DNA from 4 places in the Rhodococcus erythropolis R138 genome. Region 1 is predicted to be linked to each of the others. Evidence: riboswitches for the same ligand, from Rfam matches in the RefSeq annotation. Region 1 holds a riboswitch; each other region holds the start of a gene.
The links. A riboswitch is a leader RNA that binds a small molecule or an ion and turns the genes downstream of it on or off. The one in region 1 is predicted to bind cobalamin.
Positions count from the first base shown of each region.

Region 2: linked by a shared signal. The riboswitch ahead of H351_RS22165 (ABC transporter substrate-binding protein) and the one ahead of H351_RS28305 (CbtB domain-containing protein) in region 1 are both predicted to bind cobalamin.
Region 3: linked by a shared signal. The riboswitch ahead of H351_RS26110 (ABC transporter substrate-binding protein) and the one ahead of H351_RS28305 (CbtB domain-containing protein) in region 1 are both predicted to bind cobalamin.
Region 4: linked by a shared signal. The riboswitch ahead of metE (5-methyltetrahydropteroyltriglutamate--homocysteine S-methyltransferase) and the one ahead of H351_RS28305 (CbtB domain-containing protein) in region 1 are both predicted to bind cobalamin.

Region 1 is NZ_CP007255.1:6,169,069-6,173,522, forward strand. Features, by position in the region: gene H351_RS28295 (alpha/beta fold hydrolase) at 1-523, opposite strand, end outside; gene mhuD (mycobilin-forming heme oxygenase MhuD) at 569-877, shown strand; cobalamin riboswitch at 966-1,104, shown strand; gene H351_RS28305 (CbtB domain-containing protein) at 1,130-1,324, shown strand; gene H351_RS28310 (CbtA family protein) at 1,315-2,091, shown strand; gene H351_RS28315 (flavin-containing monooxygenase) at 2,151-3,986, opposite strand; gene H351_RS28320 (hypothetical protein) at 4,127-4,454, opposite strand, start outside.
Region 2 is NZ_CP007255.1:4,823,321-4,827,774, reverse strand. Features, by position in the region: gene H351_RS22170 (MMPL family transporter) at 1-894, opposite strand, end outside; cobalamin riboswitch at 964-1,111, shown strand; gene H351_RS22165 (ABC transporter substrate-binding protein) at 1,228-2,223, shown strand; gene H351_RS22160 (FecCD family ABC transporter permease) at 2,220-3,260, shown strand; gene H351_RS22155 (ABC transporter ATP-binding protein) at 3,257-4,090, shown strand; gene H351_RS22150 ((2Fe-2S)-binding protein) at 4,087-4,454, shown strand, end outside.
Region 3 is NZ_CP007255.1:5,675,612-5,680,065, forward strand. Features, by position in the region: gene H351_RS26095 (DUF1254 domain-containing protein) at 1-780, shown strand, start outside; gene H351_RS26100 (SDR family NAD(P)-dependent oxidoreductase) at 833-1,624, opposite strand; gene H351_RS26105 (siderophore-interacting protein) at 2,107-2,964, shown strand; cobalamin riboswitch at 3,005-3,185, shown strand; gene H351_RS26110 (ABC transporter substrate-binding protein) at 3,244-4,257, shown strand; gene H351_RS26115 (class I SAM-dependent methyltransferase) at 4,258-4,454, shown strand, end outside.
Region 4 is NZ_CP007255.1:2,028,995-2,033,448, forward strand. Features, by position in the region: gene H351_RS09535 (ABC transporter substrate-binding protein) at 1-896, shown strand, start outside; gene metE (5-methyltetrahydropteroyltriglutamate--homocysteine S-methyltransferase) at 956-3,220, opposite strand; cobalamin riboswitch at 3,380-3,588, opposite strand; gene H351_RS09545 (helix-turn-helix domain-containing protein) at 3,686-4,123, opposite strand; gene H351_RS09550 (response regulator transcription factor) at 4,344-4,454, opposite strand, start outside.

The DNA of each region.
Region 1 (4,454 bases):
TGCCCCACTCCTCCGAGATGTCGCGGAAGGTCGACACCTCGCCGTGCAGGTACCACCCGTCGTCGCGGCGGTCGAAAGAGTCGAGAAAGTACTGGCCGGCGACGGGCCCGAAGAATTCCTTCATCGCGTCCTCGGAAGCAAACGGCTGCGGCCACGCCGAGATCATCTGAGCCCAATCCGCGGCGGTGCGTCCGCGAAAATCCGGAGCCATGTCTTCGAGGACCAGTGCACAAACCTTTTCGGGATGCGATGCGGCGAAGCACCACGCGTGCAGAGCCCCCATCGAATGGCCGATCACGATCATCGGCTCCTCGATGGACGCAACGGCAGATGCCAGGTCGTCGACGAATGCCTCGGTGGTCAGCTCTGACGGCGCGGGCCGGCCGTGACCGGCGGCGTCGAACGTGTAGACGTGGCCGAACTCGCGGATCCACGGCACCTGGCGTCGCCACGTCCTCGAGCTGCCCATGAGGCCGTGCAACAACAGAATCGGTTGTCCTGTTCCACCTTCGTCATGCAACACGAGTGTCACGGTACGCGGTGAAGGTGCGCGGGTAATGTCGCTTGCATGGCAGTCGTGAAGATCAATGCAATCGAGGTCCCCGAGGGCGCCGGCCCCGAACTGGAGAAGCGCTTCGCAGCACGCGCTCATGCAGTCGAGAACTCCCCGGGCTTTCTCGGATTCCAACTCCTCCGCCCCACCGCAGGTGAGAGCCGTTACTTCGTGGTGACGCAGTGGGAGTCCGAGCAGGCGTTCGCCGATTGGCGTGACGGCCCTGCCCGCGAAGCCCATTCCGGCGAGCGTGCGAAGCCCGTCGCTTCGGGTGCGTCGTTGCTCGAGTTCGAAGTTGTCCTGGACGTCGCCGCAAAGAGCTGATCTCGAACGATTGTGCCCGCCTTGGCGGGCACAATCGACGGTCATCTCGGCTTCACGCGTTGACACGGTGCGGGCAGTAGTGCAAAAGTTCGCATGTAAACGCGATGGTCCGACAGGAATCCGGTGAAAGCCCGGAGCGGTCGCGCCACTGTAATTCGAGGTGAAGTGCCTTTTTCGGCACGACTATTTCGACAGCCAGACACTTCGGCCATCGCATGGACCTAGGGGACGCGAAAATCCCAGGAGGCTTCGATGGCTCTCGCCTATTCTCCCGATACGTCGATCGATTCGACTCGTCTTGCTTTCCTCGCCGCTGCAGTAGTTCTGTTCGCGATGCTCGCTCTCTACCTGGTCGGATTCGACCAGGGCGCTATCTCTCGCACCGGCATGTACATGCATGAATTGATGCACGACGGTCGACACTTGATGGGCCTGCCGTGCCACTAGTCGACAATTTCACGAAGCTTCTCATTCGTGGTTTGTTGGCTGGTTTGATCGCAGGCATCCTTGCCGGCGGAGTTGCATTCGTGCTGGGTGAACCGCACGTCAATGCCGCCATTGCGATCGAAGAAGCCAACAGCGCCACCGGTGAGGTTGCCGGCGAAGCCGCTGGGCATTCGCACGGTGACGAAGAAGAACCACTGGTGAGCCGCGACGGGCAGCGCGCCGGGCTGTTCCTGGCCACAGCGCTGGCCGGACTGGCACTCGGGGCGATCTTCTCGGTCGTTGCCAATTACGCTCGACGACTCACCGGAATGTCCGGGCCGTTGTTGGCGATCACCATCGCCGTCGGTGGTTGGCTGGCCATCGAGGCCGTGCCCTTCTTCAAGTACCCGGCCAATCCGCCGGCCGTCGGAGATCCCGACACCATCAACCAGCGCACACTGCTGTGGCTGGCCGCCGTGATTCTCGGGCTACTGTCCGTCACCGCGGCAGCAGCGGCGGCAAAGGCAGTTTCCGGGCACGAGTTCCTCAGCGTGCGCATCGCTGCTCCGGTGGCTGCGTTCCTGGTGATCGCCACGATCGGTTACGTCTCGCTTCCCGGCATCAACGAGGTGGGCGAGGACTTCCCGGCAACTCTGCTGTGGGAGTTCCGACTTTCCTCGCTCGCTACGCAGGCGACGCTCTGGCTCGTACTCGGGTTGGCATTCGCCTTCCTCACCGAGCGCGCGACCAAGAACACCGAAGTAGCAAAGAAGTACGCCCTTCGCTGAACCTGCTGTGCGCCTTTATTAACCGCGGGCGGTTAATAAAGGCGCACAGCAGTTCTATTTCAGCTCAGGTGATGCACTTCCTGCAGTCCGTACACCGGCGTCGGGATGCCCTCGTAACGCGCCTTCAACTGCAACGCCAAGTACAGCGAGTAGTGGCGCGACTGGTGCAGATTGCCTCCGTGGAACCACAGCGCTTCCTGCTGCGTCGGCTTCCACATGTTGCGCTGCTCGCCTTCCCACGGTCCCGGATCCTTGGTGGTGTTCGACCCCAGGCCCCACACCTTGCCGACCTTGTCGGCGGTGTCCTGACCGATCAGATCCGCCACCCAGCCGTTCATCGAGCCGTAGCCGGTCGCGTAGACCACCACGTCGGCAGGCAATTCCGTACCGTCTTCGAGGATCACGCTGTTCTCGGTCAGCTCACGAATGTTGCCGTGCGCGAGCTTGATGTCCCCGTTCGCGACCAGTTCGGCCGCGCCTACGTCGATGTAGTACCCCGAGCCGCGGCGTAGGTACTTCATGAACAGACCTGAACCGTCGTCGCCCCAGTCGTGCTCGAAGCCCGCCTTCTCGAGGCGATCGTAGAAATCCTTGTCGCGCTCATGGATTGCGTCGTACACCGGGATCTGAAACTCGTGCATGATCCGGTACGGCAGCGAACCGAACGTGAGGTCTGCCTTGTGTGTCGTCATGCCCGCGGCCAGTGCTCGCTCCGAGTACAGATCGCCCAAGCCCAAATCCATCAGCGAATCCGACTTCACGATGTGCGTCGAGCTGCGCTGCACCATCGTGACGTCGATGCCGTTCTCCCACAGTGCGCCGCAGATGTCGTGCGAGGAGTTATTGGCCCCGATCACGACGACCTTCTTGCCCACGTACTGATCCGGGCCGGGGTGCTTGCTCGAGTGGTGCTGATCGCCGAGGAACTTGTCCTGCCCGGGGAACGTCGGAACGTTGGCCTTGCCGGACATACCCGTCGCCATCACCAACTGCTTGGGACGCAACGTCAGCTTCTCGCCGTTGCGGTTGACCTCGACGGTCCATTCCTGGGTCTTCTCGTCGAACGACGCAGAGGTGCAGGTCGTGGAACTCCAGTACGGAACCTCCATGACCTTGGTGTACATCTCGAGCCAGTCGCCGATCTTGTCCTTGGGCGCGAACACCGGCCAGTTGTCGGGGAACGGCATGTATGGCAGGTGGTCGTACCAAACCGGGTCGTGCAGGCACAGGGACTTGTAGCGTCCGCGCCACTGATCACCCGGCCGCTCGTGGCTGTCGATCACGATGGCCGGAACTCCGAGTTGGCGCATCCGGGCACCGAGGGCGATGCCTCCCTGTCCGCCGCCGACGATCACGACGTAAGGCTGTGTGGTGTAACCGAGTTCGCGATCCTCGATCTCCTTCTGCTCGGCCCACGTGATGCGGTTCGGGTCTGCTCCGTGCTTGGCTCCACGAGGCCGGCGAGTGCCCTTACCTTCTTCGTGTCCCTTCAATTCCTGCAACGACGTCAGCAGGGTCCAACCTTCATCTCCTTTCAAACGAAGGTGCCCGTGCGCGCGACCGGTTGCAGTCTCGAATTCGATCCAGGCCGACGTGACGCCGTCGGCTTCGTCGGGTGTCTCGGTGGTCCGGAATCCCGAAGGATCGGTGTCGTCGAGACGCTCGGAGAGCATGTCGGCAATCTGCTCGCGACCTTCGACGGTCTTGATGTTCCAGGTGAACGACACCAAGTCTCGCCAGAAGCTGTCGAGTGCAAATTTGCCTGCCACACGCTCGATGTCACGAGCCGCGAGGGCCGACTCGAAATCCGCCAGCCAGGCGTCGACGCGTTCCTGAGGTGTCACCGCCGTCAACTTCACCTCGGGGGTGACTGCGGAATCGATGGTTTGCGTCATCACTTCTCCTTGTTTGTGAATGTGACACACAGCACATCCCATAAGTGGCCCCGGTCACAAGCGTTGCAGTCTGTTGCAATCAGCGGGCGCGGTGCCGCCGCCCGATACCGGTTACCCGCACCGATGTGCGGGCAACCGACTCACCCCTCAGTAGGCTTGAATTTGCCGAGTCCCAGCGACTGAAATCCCACGACGTAGAACAGCGTCCACAACACGGCCCAGTCCACGAAACCCAGTGCATTGCCGTGCAATCCGTCGACAACTGCCGGCTCGTGAAGAATGTGCTCTGCCGCAAAGCGGTAATAGAACAAGAATGTGACCACCGCGAGCGCAAACGTGAGCAGCGCGCGGATCGCCAGGTTGACCCCGTCCGCAAAGCCCGTGGGCTTGTTACCGAAGGCGTTGGCCCAGAAGATCATCCAGAAGGCCCAGCACACACCGAGCTGCGCCGGGAACTGATGGACCACA
Region 2 (4,454 bases), 1.3 Mb from region 1:
CTGCGGGAAAACGAGCATGCCGCTGAACGCGCAGATCAGCAGCAGACCCGAGAACATGACGGTGCGACCCGCGGTCAGAACTGTCCGCTGCGCAGCCGCTCCCGGGTCCGAGCCCGAATTCAGTTCTTCACGGAACCGACCGACCACGAACAGTCCGTAGTCGATTGCAAGTCCCAACCCGAGAAGAGAAGCGACGTTGATCGAGAACGAGGACACATCGGTGATCAACGTGAGGATTCGCAGAACCGCCAAGGCGCTCAAGACACTGAGTACACCCACGAATACCGGAACCGCCGCAGCGACGATGCCGCCGAAGATGAAGACCAGCAGCACCAGAGTGATCGGAATGGCGATGGCTTCGGCGACCACCAGGTCTTTCTCCAGCTTGGTGTTGAACGCGACGCCGACAACGGTATTACCCGCGAATTGTGCCTCGGCACCTTCAACTTCGAGCTTCGGCAAGAGATCGGCGAAAGTAGCAGGTGTGACGCCCGAGTCCGGTGCCAACGTGATCGCAACGGCCGCCATGGATCCGTCGTTCGAGAGCAGACTGGCCTTGGCCGCGGCGTCCGTTCCCCAATACGACTTCACCGACGCGGTCGGCACTTCCGTTTTGAACTGGTCGACGGCGGCCGTTACTGCCGGCCCGATGTCGTCGAGGGTCTTGCCGTCGGTGGGTGAGTAGATCGCGATGATGTCCGGGGTCTGCGGCCCGAGATTGTCTTCGATGATGTCCGCAACCTTCGCGGAGTCGCTGCCCGGATCGATGAAGCCGCCCTGGCTGAGCTTGCCGAACACTCCGAGTCCCCACACCCCACTGATGAGAACTATCAGAACCGCGAGGCTCAGTACCCACCATTTCCGGGCGACGACGGTTTGGGCCCAGCGTGTCATGTATCAACTCCGGTGTGTGGGGGCGTCTGGCCAGATCGACTGTAGTGGGCGTTTGGTCTTGAATCGGAAACGTCATGCATACTGCTCGAAGCACTTGCAAGCCACGCGTGTGGGGGAAGCCGGTCCGAATCCGGCGCTGACCCGCAACGGTAGGTCGATTCTCGGTAGTCACCGAGCGTCGGCAAGCCCGATTACCCACCGCGCGGTGTGCGACATCCATTCGTCGTGGTCTACGAAAAGGAAGTCCAGCAGGAGCTCTGGCCGAGTATCAGTGTGCGGGCGGAGTTGTCTGTCGGATTCTCATTCGTGGCTCAGAGCCCTTACGAGGTCCCCGTGTCACTTCAGTTCTCCCCGTCCCGCGCCGCCGCTGTTCTCATCGCGGTCGCCTTGGTTTCGGCAGGTTGTTCCAAAGGCCAGGAATCAGAGTCCGCGTCTGCTGCGGAATCCTTCGCACAGCCTGTGTCCGTGACCAACTGCGATCGAGAGATGACCTTCGACTCGCCGCCGCAGCGCATCGTGTCTTTGAACGGGCATGTCACCGAGGCGCTCATCGAAATCGGTGCGGGTGACCGGATCGTCGGTCGGGCGTACAGCGACAATCCGCCAACTGCGGAGACCGCCGATGTATTCAACAAGATTCCCAGCCTCTCCGATACGTTCCCCAGCATGGAGCAGGTTCTCGACGTCGATCCGGACTTCGTGGTCGGAGGAATGACCAGTGCCTTCAACGAGAAGCAGGGCCGTTCCCGAGACGCTTTCGGCGAGCGCGGAATCAACACCTTCCTCTTCTCGGAATACTGTGGCACCGGTTTCCCCGACATCGGATTGCTCGAGAACGACTACACGCAACTCGGTCGAGTCCTGGGCGTTGAAGATTCCGCCCGCGAGGTCGCAGAGGAGATCAGCGATGGTCTCGATTCCGTCCGCGCTTCGGTCGGGGACGCGGCGCCGGTACCGACCTTCTTCTACGACAGTGGTGACCAGGTTCCGACGACCATCGGCGGAGTCGGCGTCGGTCAATTGGTCGCGGAATACTCCGGTGTCTCGAACATCTTCGCCGAAGGGACAAAGCCCTACATCGACGCATCGTGGGAAGCTGTTGCCGAGCGTGCACCCCAGGCGATCGTGGTCATCGACTACGGCGACAAGACGGCCGAGCAGAAGATCGACTTCCTCCGTGCCCAGCCGTTGATGGCGACCACCCCTGCTGTGCAGCAGAACCGGTTCGTCGTGGTTCCTCTCGCGGACCTGTTCGAGAGTTCACGGTTGGTGCGTTCGGCACAGACCATCGCGACGGCCTTCCATCCGGGCGCTGACGCGGCGAAGTGACCCGCACGCGTTACGGGTACGGCGCCCTACTTGTCGGCTTGGCGGTCGCCTTGGCGATCGTCCTGGGGTTGGCCGTCTCCTTGGGATCGGTTCGCATTCCCGTCGGTGACGTCTGGGCGATAGTCGGAGCCCGTTTGGCGCCAGGGACTTTCGAAACGTGGTGGACCGCGGCGCGGGAGTCGATCGTGATCGACTCCCGCCTGCCACGTGCACTCACGGCTGCGGTCGTGGGTGCTTCCTTGGCGATGTCGGGTGCTGTTGCTCAGGCTGTCACACGGAATCCTCTTGCCGACCCGTATCTGCTCGGAGTTTCGTCGGGTGCGGGATTCATGGTGGTGCTCGTGTCGGTGCTGGGTTTCGGCGCCGGCCTCCTCGGGGTTTTCACGATTCCGGTCGCAGCATTCGTCGGGGCGATGATCCCGTTGTTTCTCGCACTGCTGATCGGCGGCCGGTATCCGCAGCCGACCGCGATCATTTTGGTGGGTGTAGCGCTCGCCCAAATATTCTCGGCGCTCATCACCTTTTGCATCCTGGTGTTGGCCGATGATCGGCACGTGACGTCGGTGATGCACTGGATTGCCGGCGGATTCGGTGATGCGCGATGGTCGACGCTGATCTTCCCGACGATCGCACTGGTCGTCGTCGGCACGGCCCTTCTGTTCAGTTCGCGGTGGATGGACGTCTTGCAGACCGGTGACGACGGGGCTGCAGCACTCGGTATGAACGTCCGACGGTTCCGAGTGTTGTCCTTGCTTGCGGTCTCCGTACTGGCGGGCGCGGCAGTCAGCGTTGCCGGTGGAATCGGATTCATCGGCCTCCTGATCCCACATCTGGCCGGTTTCATCGTCGGCACCAGAGCAATTCGACTGCTCCCTGCTGCAGCCCTTCTGGGCGCCGTCGCGATGGTTGCCGCGGATACCGCTGCGCGCTCGGTGGCACAATCCACCGAAGTTCCGGTCGGAGTGATCACCGCCCTCGTGGGTGCACCGATCTTCGTCTGGATGCTCTACCGGCAGTATCGGAGGCTCGAACAGTGACGCAGACCAGAACAGTGACGCAGACCAGAACAGTGACATGCCCGAAGGACGGCGAAGCTGCGCCTCTGCTCGAACTCGTCGAGACCCGGGCGCGGCTTGGCAACCGCGAAGTCTTGCGCGGCATCACTTTCGCGGTGACGTCCGGTGAAATACTGGGCTTGGTCGGACCCAACGGCAGTGGCAAGACGACGGCGCTGCGCTGCTGCTACAACGCTTTGACTCCGACAGGTGGCGCAGTTCTGATCGATCAAGCCGACTCGACGACGCTCTCGCGTAAGGACATCGCCAAAACCATCTCGGCGAGCGTCCAGGAACCTACTGTCTCGGCAGGACTTTCGGTTCGTGAATCGATCGCGCTCGGACGAACTCCGCACCGTAGCTGGTTGGACCGAAGCACTGAGCGAGATACCGCCATCGTGGACCGGTGCATCGAGCAGGTTGGTCTGGTCGAGCTTGCCGGACGCGACGTGTCCACCCTGTCGGGTGGTGAGCGGCAACGTGTCTCGATAGCGCGCGCATTGGCTCAGGAGCCCAAGGTTCTGTTGTTGGACGAGCCGACCAATCATCTCGATCTTCGTCACCAGTTGATCGTGATGGAATTGCTCGCCGAACTTGCGTCGGCGGGGCTCGCGGTTGTGGTCACGATGCACGATCTACGGTTGGCAGTCGAGTACTGCGACAACCTTGCCGTGCTCACCGAAGGTGAACTCCGCGCGTGTGGGTCTACGGTCGAGGTGTTGGACGAGCCGTTGTTGGCCGAGGTTTTCGGCATCAAGGCGCGAGTCGAACGCGGAGTACGTCCGCGGATGGAGATATTGGGGCTGGCATGACGGAATCGGTAGCCGGGATCTACGCCCGTATGGCATTAGCGGTGCCGTTCTTCGACAACCTGAGCGGGTATCCGGATACGATGCCCGCGGTGTTGATGACCGACCCCCAGTGGTTGGCAGCACGTGTCGCCGATACGGCCGAGCGATGGGGGAGTGCGGACAGCCGAGTGAACGGCACGTTGTGGTGGTACTCGGCCAGTTCCACGCTGACTGGCATTCCGATCGGAACCGGAATGGTCACCGGGTTCGCGGCCGATCCATCGTTGAACGGTGGGCGGATCTTCTTGCGTGACAACGGCTATCTGGGCGGGTTTGCTGCCGGATCGGTCATTCCGATCTCGCGGAGTGTGGCGGAGTTGGGCCA
Region 3 (4,454 bases), 490 kb from region 1:
GAGGTCAGCCAGGACCTCCTCTTCCTCGAGAAACTCCGCATCTGGTCGCAGGCCTTTCCGCCGGCCCCGCGCGATCGAGAACTCCAGGATTCGTTCTCACCGATCGGAGTCACCGAGCACGGGGCCTCTCCCTATGTATCGCTGTCTGCCGACGACGCTGCGGCGCTCGCAGACGGGTTGACCGCCGGAGAGAAGAATCTGCACGAAGCACTCACGCACGGCTCCAGCCCCGAGGCCAACGGCTGGAAGCTGACTTTCCACGCCTTCGACTACAACCTCGACTACTTCGAGGTCGGCGCAATCGACGATCCACAATTCAAGATCGCCGATCCCAGGTTGCGAATCATCGAACGAGCGGCGGCGGCCAAGGGCGGGCTGTGGGGCAACCACCCCTACGAAGCGGCGTACATCATGACCTACGTCGACGATCAGGGAACGCAATTGAACGGAAACCGCACCTACACGATCAGACTCGACCCCACTCCGCCGGTGAGCGCCTTCTGGTCGCTGACGATGTACTCGGTGCCGGACTTCTTCCTCGTGGCGAACCCCATCGACCGATACTCGATCGGCGACCGCACTCCCGGCATCGTCCACGACGCCGACGGTGCGTTGACGATCACAATCAGTCACGAGGAGCCGAAAGATGCCACGGCGAAGGCGAACTGGCTCCCCTGCCCGCGCGGAGACTTCCGACCGGTCCTGAGAATGTACGAACCTTCGCCCGCCGTACTCGATCAGTCCTACGTCGTCCCCGCTATCACTCGCTCGCGAGAATGACGGCTCACGTCCGACGGCCTGCCCCAGGCCAGGCCGTCAGACGGACACAGAATCAGGCGTGCGTGCCGCCGTCGACACGGATCTCCGTGCCGGTGATGAAGGCACCATCGTCGGATGCCAGCATCGCGATAACTCCCGCAACACTTTCCGGCCCGGCCATGGGAGCACCACCGGACTCCAGATCAGTGCTCAGAATTGGCGACAGCTTGCCGAAGAGCGACCAGTCGGTGTCTTCCGGCAGGTACGACGCCGTGGTGTCGGTGATCCCGCTCTTCACACTGCCCGGAGCTACCGCGACGGCGCGCAGACCCTGCTTGCCGTATTCGAGAGCCAGTGCGTGAGTGAAGGACTGGATTCCTCCCTTACTCGCCGCATATGCGGCCATGTACGGGTGCGCAAAGGCTGCGGAGGTGGAGCTGAAATTCACCACCACTGCGTTGCCGGTGGACAGGAGAGCTGGCAGTGCCTGACGAGTGACGAGGAAGGTGCCGGTCAAGTTCACGGAGATCACCTGATTCCACAAGTCCAGTGAGGTCTCGTGGGTGTGCCCGCCTCGCAATATCCCGGCGGCGTTGACCAGTACGTCCAATCCCCCGAGAGCCGAAATTGCCTGACCCACAACCGTGATGACGGAACTCTCGTCACCGATATCGACGACGACGGTGTCGAGACGACCCTCCGTCGAGGCATGTTCAGCCGACTTCCGGGTGTCTGCCAGCCCCTTCTCGGAGATGTCGGCAGCGACCACGCGGCCACCTTCGGCGAGCAACCGCAGCGCGGTGGCCTGCCCGATTCCAGATCCTGCGCCGGTGACGAGAATACGACGACCTTCGAAACGATTCATTGCTGTGTACCTTTCGCGAAAACGAGTTGGCTGGTAATCCAGGCTCGGCGGCGCCGACACTCACAACTCACCCGCGAGAAACTTCAGGTACGGGAAATACGCAGCACTGCAACAGGTGTGGCACTGCGAAATCTCAGCGAGGTAAGGCTCGCCGAAGTGGCGAATGTCAGACGGATCCGGCCGGTGCGGCCGAGGCTCTTTCGATCCAGACAAGACCAGAGGGGCGGCGGTCGATCGCCTTACGCCCCCGGCGGAATGTCGCTACGCCGAATCGGGCCGTGCGCAGTGCACGGCCGGAATCGAGAGTACAGCGGCGTATGGACATCACAGGCACCGTAGCAGCGCGAGTACAAGTCGCTCAAACGCGTTGTCCGCGACGCAGGTTTGATTCAGGTAATCAGATGTCACTTCTGGACAACTTTGCCGACTTAGGCAGCACTAACCTGATGGCATCTCGAAAACCCGATCCAGGAGCACAGTCCATGACACATACAGACGCCACGAGCACAACAACTCCCCGGGCGAGCGTCCTACGAACCGCTGACCACAATCGCGGACTCAACGACGTTCTCGCCGTCGTCGAAGCAATGGAGCGACCGAGCGACCACCTGCTGCGGATCACGGCTCATTTGACGGAGTCGACCGACGATCCGACCTGGTCACGCCCGAACGTCACCGTACGTATGAATCTCGGGCCCAATTTCGACGACGCTTCGCGTGTGTACACGGTGCGTTCCTACGATTCTGTAGCCGGATCGATCGTCATCGACGTGGTCCTGCACGGACAGACCAGCCCGATGATGAGGTGGGCAGCGGCGTTGGCCATCGGTGACATCTTCGGTCTCACCGGTCCGCGACCACACTTCTTGGTCCCCGACGTTCCCGGTCGACGGATCGCACTTTTTCTGGACGGCACCGCAATACCTGCGCTGTACTCGATCATCGAGCAGCTACCTACCGACGTGGCCGGAATCGGCTGGGTCACAACAGATGACGAGGTCGCTTTCGCCGAACTGCCCGCTCTCCCCGGCCTGGAGCTTCACCGCGTGAGCGCAGATCTCGCCGAGCCCGACGGCCCACTGGCGGTACGAGCACGCGAGCTCGCCGATCCCGCGAGCTACGTCGTGTGGGGAGCCGGTGAACGCAACGAGATGCGCGCAATCCGTAGGCACTTTCGGTCGACCGTCGGACTCGACAAAGACGACGTCGCGATATTCGGATACTGGAAGCGCGGCATCAGCAACACCGAAATCGACCTCCGTCGGCGCGAGAACTACGAGCGCATCCTCGCCGACGGTGGAACCCTCACCGACATCGACGACCTGGCCATCGAGATCTGATCGCGTACACCGGCCGACCTGACCGGCCGTGCACTGCGGTGATAAGTTCCTCTGTGCCAGCGGACCTCCACACAGGGGGTCAGGGAATCCGGTGTGAATCCGGAACTGACGCGCAGCGGTGAGGGTGACCGCCCGGGCTTACGCCACTGGATGAAAATCTGGGAAGGCGCTCGGGTGGGGCGATCTCGAGTCCGAATACCGGCTGGCAGCAGGGGTCAACAGGCGCCTGTTCACACGGTAACGGGCTCCGCGAACGAGCCCCTGCGAGAACGAGATTCCATGCGTCTGTCCAGACTTCGCCTACCCGCCGCTGCCGTCGCGGCCTTGTTGAGCGCGTCGTTGGTTGCCTGCTCCTCCGACGACAGTGCTGCCCAACAATCCAACTCTTCCGAACAATCGCGCGTGACAGTCCAGAACTGTGGCCGAGACGTCACGGTGGAGCGACCGATCGAACGGGCGATCGCGGTAAATCAGCCTGCGGCCGAAATGCTGTTCGCACTGGGAGTGCAGGACCGGATGGCCGGCTACGCCATGAGCGACGACGACGTACTCCCCGAATTACGTGAGGCACGCAGTCAGGTTCAAGCTTTCGACACCGAGTTCCCGTCCTTCGAGAGTGTCCTCGAACGCGAACCGGACATGGTCTACACGACCTTCAATTACACGTTCACCTCGGAAGGCATCGCCGACCGGACCAAGTTCACCGACCTCGGGGTCGCGACGTACCAGTCGCCCAGCGAGTGCACCGGTCAGGATGCCGAGCAGAGCAAGGCCCTCACACTCGACGACTTGTACGCCGAAATCGGCGACGTGGCAACACTGTTCGACGTCAAGGACAAAGGTGTCGAGCTGACCGAGAGTTTGAAGGATCGCGCGGCCACCGCCACGGCGTCGCTGGGAGCCGAAAACGTGACGCTGGCGTGGTGGTACGCAGCCACGAAGACTCCGTACTTCGCCGGGTGCTGCGGTGCACCGGGAATCATGACCGACGCGGTGGGCGCGAAGAACGCCTTCGACGACAACAAACAGTACTGGCCCGAAATCGGTTGGGAGAGTGTGCTCGATCGAGACCCGACCGTGCTGGTGCTCGCAGATCTCGACCGCGGCGGAGACGGCGACAGTGCCGCAGACAAGATCGCGTTCCTCGAATCGGACCCGGTCGCCAGCAAGCTCACCGCAGTGAAGAACAAGCGTTACATCATCCTCGAGGGAACGACGATGGATCCCTCGATCCGCAATGTCGGTGGCATCGAACAGCTCTCCGACGGGCTGCGCCAGTTGGGTGTGGTCTAGATGTCCGCGGAGATCAGTGAACTGGTGCGTCAGTGGGACGACCAGCAGGCGGCATACATCGCCGACCGCGAAAAGCGATTCGACGCGATTCTCGACGTTCTCGAATTGCAGTACGCGCACACCCCGTTCACGGTTGTCGACCTGGCCTGCGGACCGGGCTCACTGAGCGCCCGGATCCTCGAGAAGTTCAAGCACGC
Region 4 (4,454 bases), 2.1 Mb from region 1:
ACTGGGACGGGGCACCGTACCTCGAGAAGTTGCGCTTTCCGGCAATCGTCAACGAGAAGAGCAAACTCGAGGGATTGCACACCGACGGAATTCAGGTCGCCTATCTGAAGTCTCCCGATTTCATACACGAGGCTTTCGAAGCCGGTGATCCAGGATTTGTGTACTCGGCCAGCATGGCCGGCGTTCTGGCAATCAATCAGCGCGACGATCGGGCAGCGAAGGACGAGCGCGTGCGTAAGGCGATTGTCGCTGCGGTGGACCCGACTACGTTCAACGAGCGAGTTCAGGGCGGCTTCGGCGAACCCGGCACCGACATGTTCGCGTCGTGGTCGCAGTGGCACGGATCGGTGGCCGGGAACGGCTTCGACCCCGAGGCGGCGAAGAAGTATCTCGCCGAGGCGAAGGCCGACGGTTACGACGGAAAACTGACGTACGTCGGTATGAACGATCCGGCGACGCAGCGCAGCGCACTGACGTTTCAGTCGCTCTTGCAGGCAGTGGGTTTCACGGTCGACATCACCTACGCAACCAGCATCAACGATCTGATTTCCATGCTGTACGCGAAGCATGACTACGACGTGTCCTACTTCGCGTTCAACGTGCTGGAAGAGTCACCGTTCGTGCGTATGTACGGCAACCTGTTCAGCGAATCGCCGTCGAACATTCTCGGCTACAAGAACGCTCGGATGGACGAGTTGCTCGGCAAGTTGCAAACAGCGTCGGGCGAGGATGAGCGGCGAGCCGTCATCGACGATATTCAGACCGTGGTCAACGAGACGGCGCCGATGGCCGTGGTCAACTCCGGCAAGGTTTTCATCCCGTGGCGCGAGAACGTGCACGGAGTGATGCCGAGTGCGGACGGGATTCTGCTCTTCGGCAACACGTGGTTGAGCTGACCCCCCGTGCGCCTTTTTGGTAGTGCCCACCACCAAAAAGGCGCACCGGGGCTTCGCCCCTAAAGCTCCGCTCGTACCACCTTCGCGGCTTCGACGAGGTTACGAAGCGACGCTTCGACCTCGATCGGCCCCCGTGTCTTCAATCCGCAGTCCGGATTGACCCACAACCGCTCGACCGGAACAGCTTTGAGTGCCTCACGCAGTGATTCGGCAATTTCGTCGACGCTCGGCACCCGCGGCGAGTGGATGTCGTAAACACCGGGGCCGACGCCGAGATCGAACCCGACCGAACTGAGATCGTCGAGGACCTCCATGTGTGAGCGTGCCGCCTCGATGGACGTGACGTCCGCGTCGAGGCCGGCGATGGCGCCGATCACCGCTCCGAACTCGGAGTAGCACAGGTGCGTGTGGATCGCGGTGGAATCCGCGACGCCCGAGGTGGCCAACCGGAAGGCGCCGACCGACCAGTCCAGGTAGGCGCGCTGATCCTCGGCACGCAGTGGGAGTAGTTCTCGCAGAGCCGGTTCGTCGACCTGGATGATTCCGATTCCGGCGGCCTGCAGATCGACGGTCTCGTCTCGAATGGCCAGTGCGACTTGATTTGCCGAGTCGGCGAGGGGTTGGTCGTCGCGGACGAACGACCAGGCCAGAATGGTGACGGGTCCGGTGAGCATGCCCTTGACCGGCTTGTCGGTCAGGGACTGTGCGTACGTGATCCAGTCGACGGTCATCTGCTTCGCGCGCGAGACGTCGCCGTACAGAATCGGCGGACGCACGCAGCGGGTGCCGTACGACTGGACCCAACCGTTGGCGGTGGCGAAGAATCCGTCCAACTGCTCCGCGAAGTACTGGACCATGTCGTTGCGTTCCGGCTCACCGTGCACAAGCACGTCCAGGTCCAGCTTTTCCTGGAGCGCAACAACTTCGGCAATTTCGGCGCGCATACGGTTGACGTACTCGGCTTCGTCGATCTCGCCCTTGCGCAGCGCTGCGCGAGCGATGCGGATCTTCGAGGTTTGCGGGTACGAACCGATGGTCGTCGTGGGCAGCGGCGGCAGAGAAAGCAGCTCGTCCTGGGCAGCGCGACGTTCGGCGGCGGGCGCGCGACCGGTCGCCGAGTTCAGCACCGCGTCCAGACGGCCTCGAACACTCGCATCATTGAGTCTGCGATCGTCCTTGCGGGTCGACGCGGCCGCTCGTGCCAGAGCGAACTCGTCCTCCACCGACTCTCGGCCCTGTGTGAGAGCGGTTGCGAGAGTTACTACTTCCTTGACCTTCTCGGTGCCGAACGCGAGCCACGAGCGCAGGGCCTTGTCGACATCGGACTCAGCGTCGAGTGTGTACGGAACGTGCAGCAGGGAGCACGACGTGGAGACGGCAAGCGTGTCCACGCTGCCGAACAAGGCACCCAAAGTGCTCAGTGCCGAGTCCAGATCGGACCGCCAGATGTTTCGTCCGTCGACCACTCCGGCGACGATTAGTTTGCGGGCGAGTTCAGGTACGGAGCCGATCGAATCCTGACCGGCCACCAGGTCGACGGCAAATCCTTCGACGCCGGTGGACGCAAGCGCGGGCAACGCGTCACGCAGCGAACCGAAGTACGACGCCAACAGGATCGACGGCCGCTTAGGCAGCGCTGAAAGCTGTTCGTACGCAGCGCGTGCCGCTTCGATTTCCTCGTCGGTGCGATCGCCCACGAGGGCGGGTTCGTCGAGCTGAATCCAGCTCGCACCGGCCTTCGCGAGCCGACCGAGTAGATCCGCGTAGAGGGGGAGTAGTTCGTCGAGCCGCGAGAGCAGCGGCTCGTCTGTGCCGACAGCCTTCGAGAGCAGCAGGAAGGTGACCGGTCCGATGACGACCGGGCGGGCTGCAATGCCGTCGGAAAGTGCTTCTGCCAGTTCGGACAAGACCTTGGACGGGTCGAGTGCGAACGTGGTGGACGGTGAAATCTCCGGCACCAGGTAGTGGTAGTTGGTGTCGAACCACTTCGTCATTTCGAGTGGCGCGATGGTGTCCGTCCCACGGGCAGCGGCAAAGTAGCGGTCCAACGGATCGGCGACCGACGCGACGCGGTCGGGCAGCGCGCCGAGAAGAACTGCGGTGTCGAGCATCTGGTCGTAGAAGGAGAAGGTATTGACCGGGATGGAGTCGAGGCCCAGGTCACGGAGGTCGGCCAAGCCCTGCCGACGGAGGTCACGGGCGCCAGCCTGCAGGGCGTCGGCGTCGATGCGCCCTGCCCAGTAGCTTTCGGTTGCCCGCTTGAGTTCTCGATGAGGACCGATGCGCGGTGAGCCCAGCACGGTCGAAGTGAATGTTGTTGTCACGGAGTTTCTCCAGATTGCCAATGCATTGATGGCCACTGCCGGCAGACGGGTACACCTCACGAGACCTCGAGTTTCGGCGGACAGTACTGCCCGCACCGCACACGAGGTCCGATGGAGATCTACACGCCCATTCCACGAGGCGGTGGACCGTCGGGCACGGCGTGCCCGACACAGTCGGCAGGTCTTCGGACTCGCGGGCACTCGATCGAGTTGGATCGAACCTACTGGCCGTCGCTTCCCAGGCGGATGCCCAGTGCACATAAACGGCGGTCGTTCCTGCTTACCGCTGCGGGACAGTCCCGGATTTTCACCGGGTTCCCTCTCACTCCGACAGCTTGCGCTGACGGGGCTTCGACGCCGGGAACGGTCTTCGGGGCTCCTCATGACCGCGCCGGGCGAACCAGCTGCATCGACCAGCATAAGGCCAACCCTCCCTGAGCAGTCAAGGAGAGTCGGCGAAGGGCGCTACGCGCGTGACATGTAGGAATTCGAGTCCGGTGGTACGCGCGGAAGATTCTCGGAGGAACGTAGATTCTCCGCCATTTCGACAAGCAGATCCTGCGAAGACGGCGATAGATCGACGACGCGAGAGGTGAGGTTTCGCAGGCGCACGTTGTGCAGCTGTTCGAGGAGAGAGAGGTCCGCCTCGCCGCCCGAGATCGCGGGCGGAGTTTGATCGGACGGGGCGTAGAAGTAGTCCGGATGGACGTTGAAGAAGTGGGCGAGGGCGGCAACCACTTCGGGTGACGGGTTGGTTCGGACGCCGGTGCGCAGTTGGGACAGGTACGGCGTCGAGATGCGGCAGCCGAACTCGGTCATGCCGCGAACGACCATCGCGTTGGTGACGTGAAAGTCGGCAGTCTCGAACAGCGAGTTCAAGCGATCGTTGAACTGGTTCGACATGAGACGTCCCTTCCCCCGTTACGCACAGGCTCCGTCGATTCAATTAACTGCATCATAGCCAGTTATCGAACGATTAGCTGTTTTGGATTCTCGCGAAGGGGGTCGTTTGCAGGGAAAATCCCTAGGGTAGAAGGTCCCTACTTTGAGTGATTTGGACAAATCGCCGTCAAGAATCGAACCGCGAACTATTTGCCGGGGAAGTGGATTCCGGCCACGCGGATCAGAGCCAGCCGTTCGACTCGGCGATTCTGACGGCTTCCGCGCGCGTCGACGCACCCGTCTTACCCATTGCGGATGACAGATGATTTCGAACCGTCCCTGCGGACAAGAA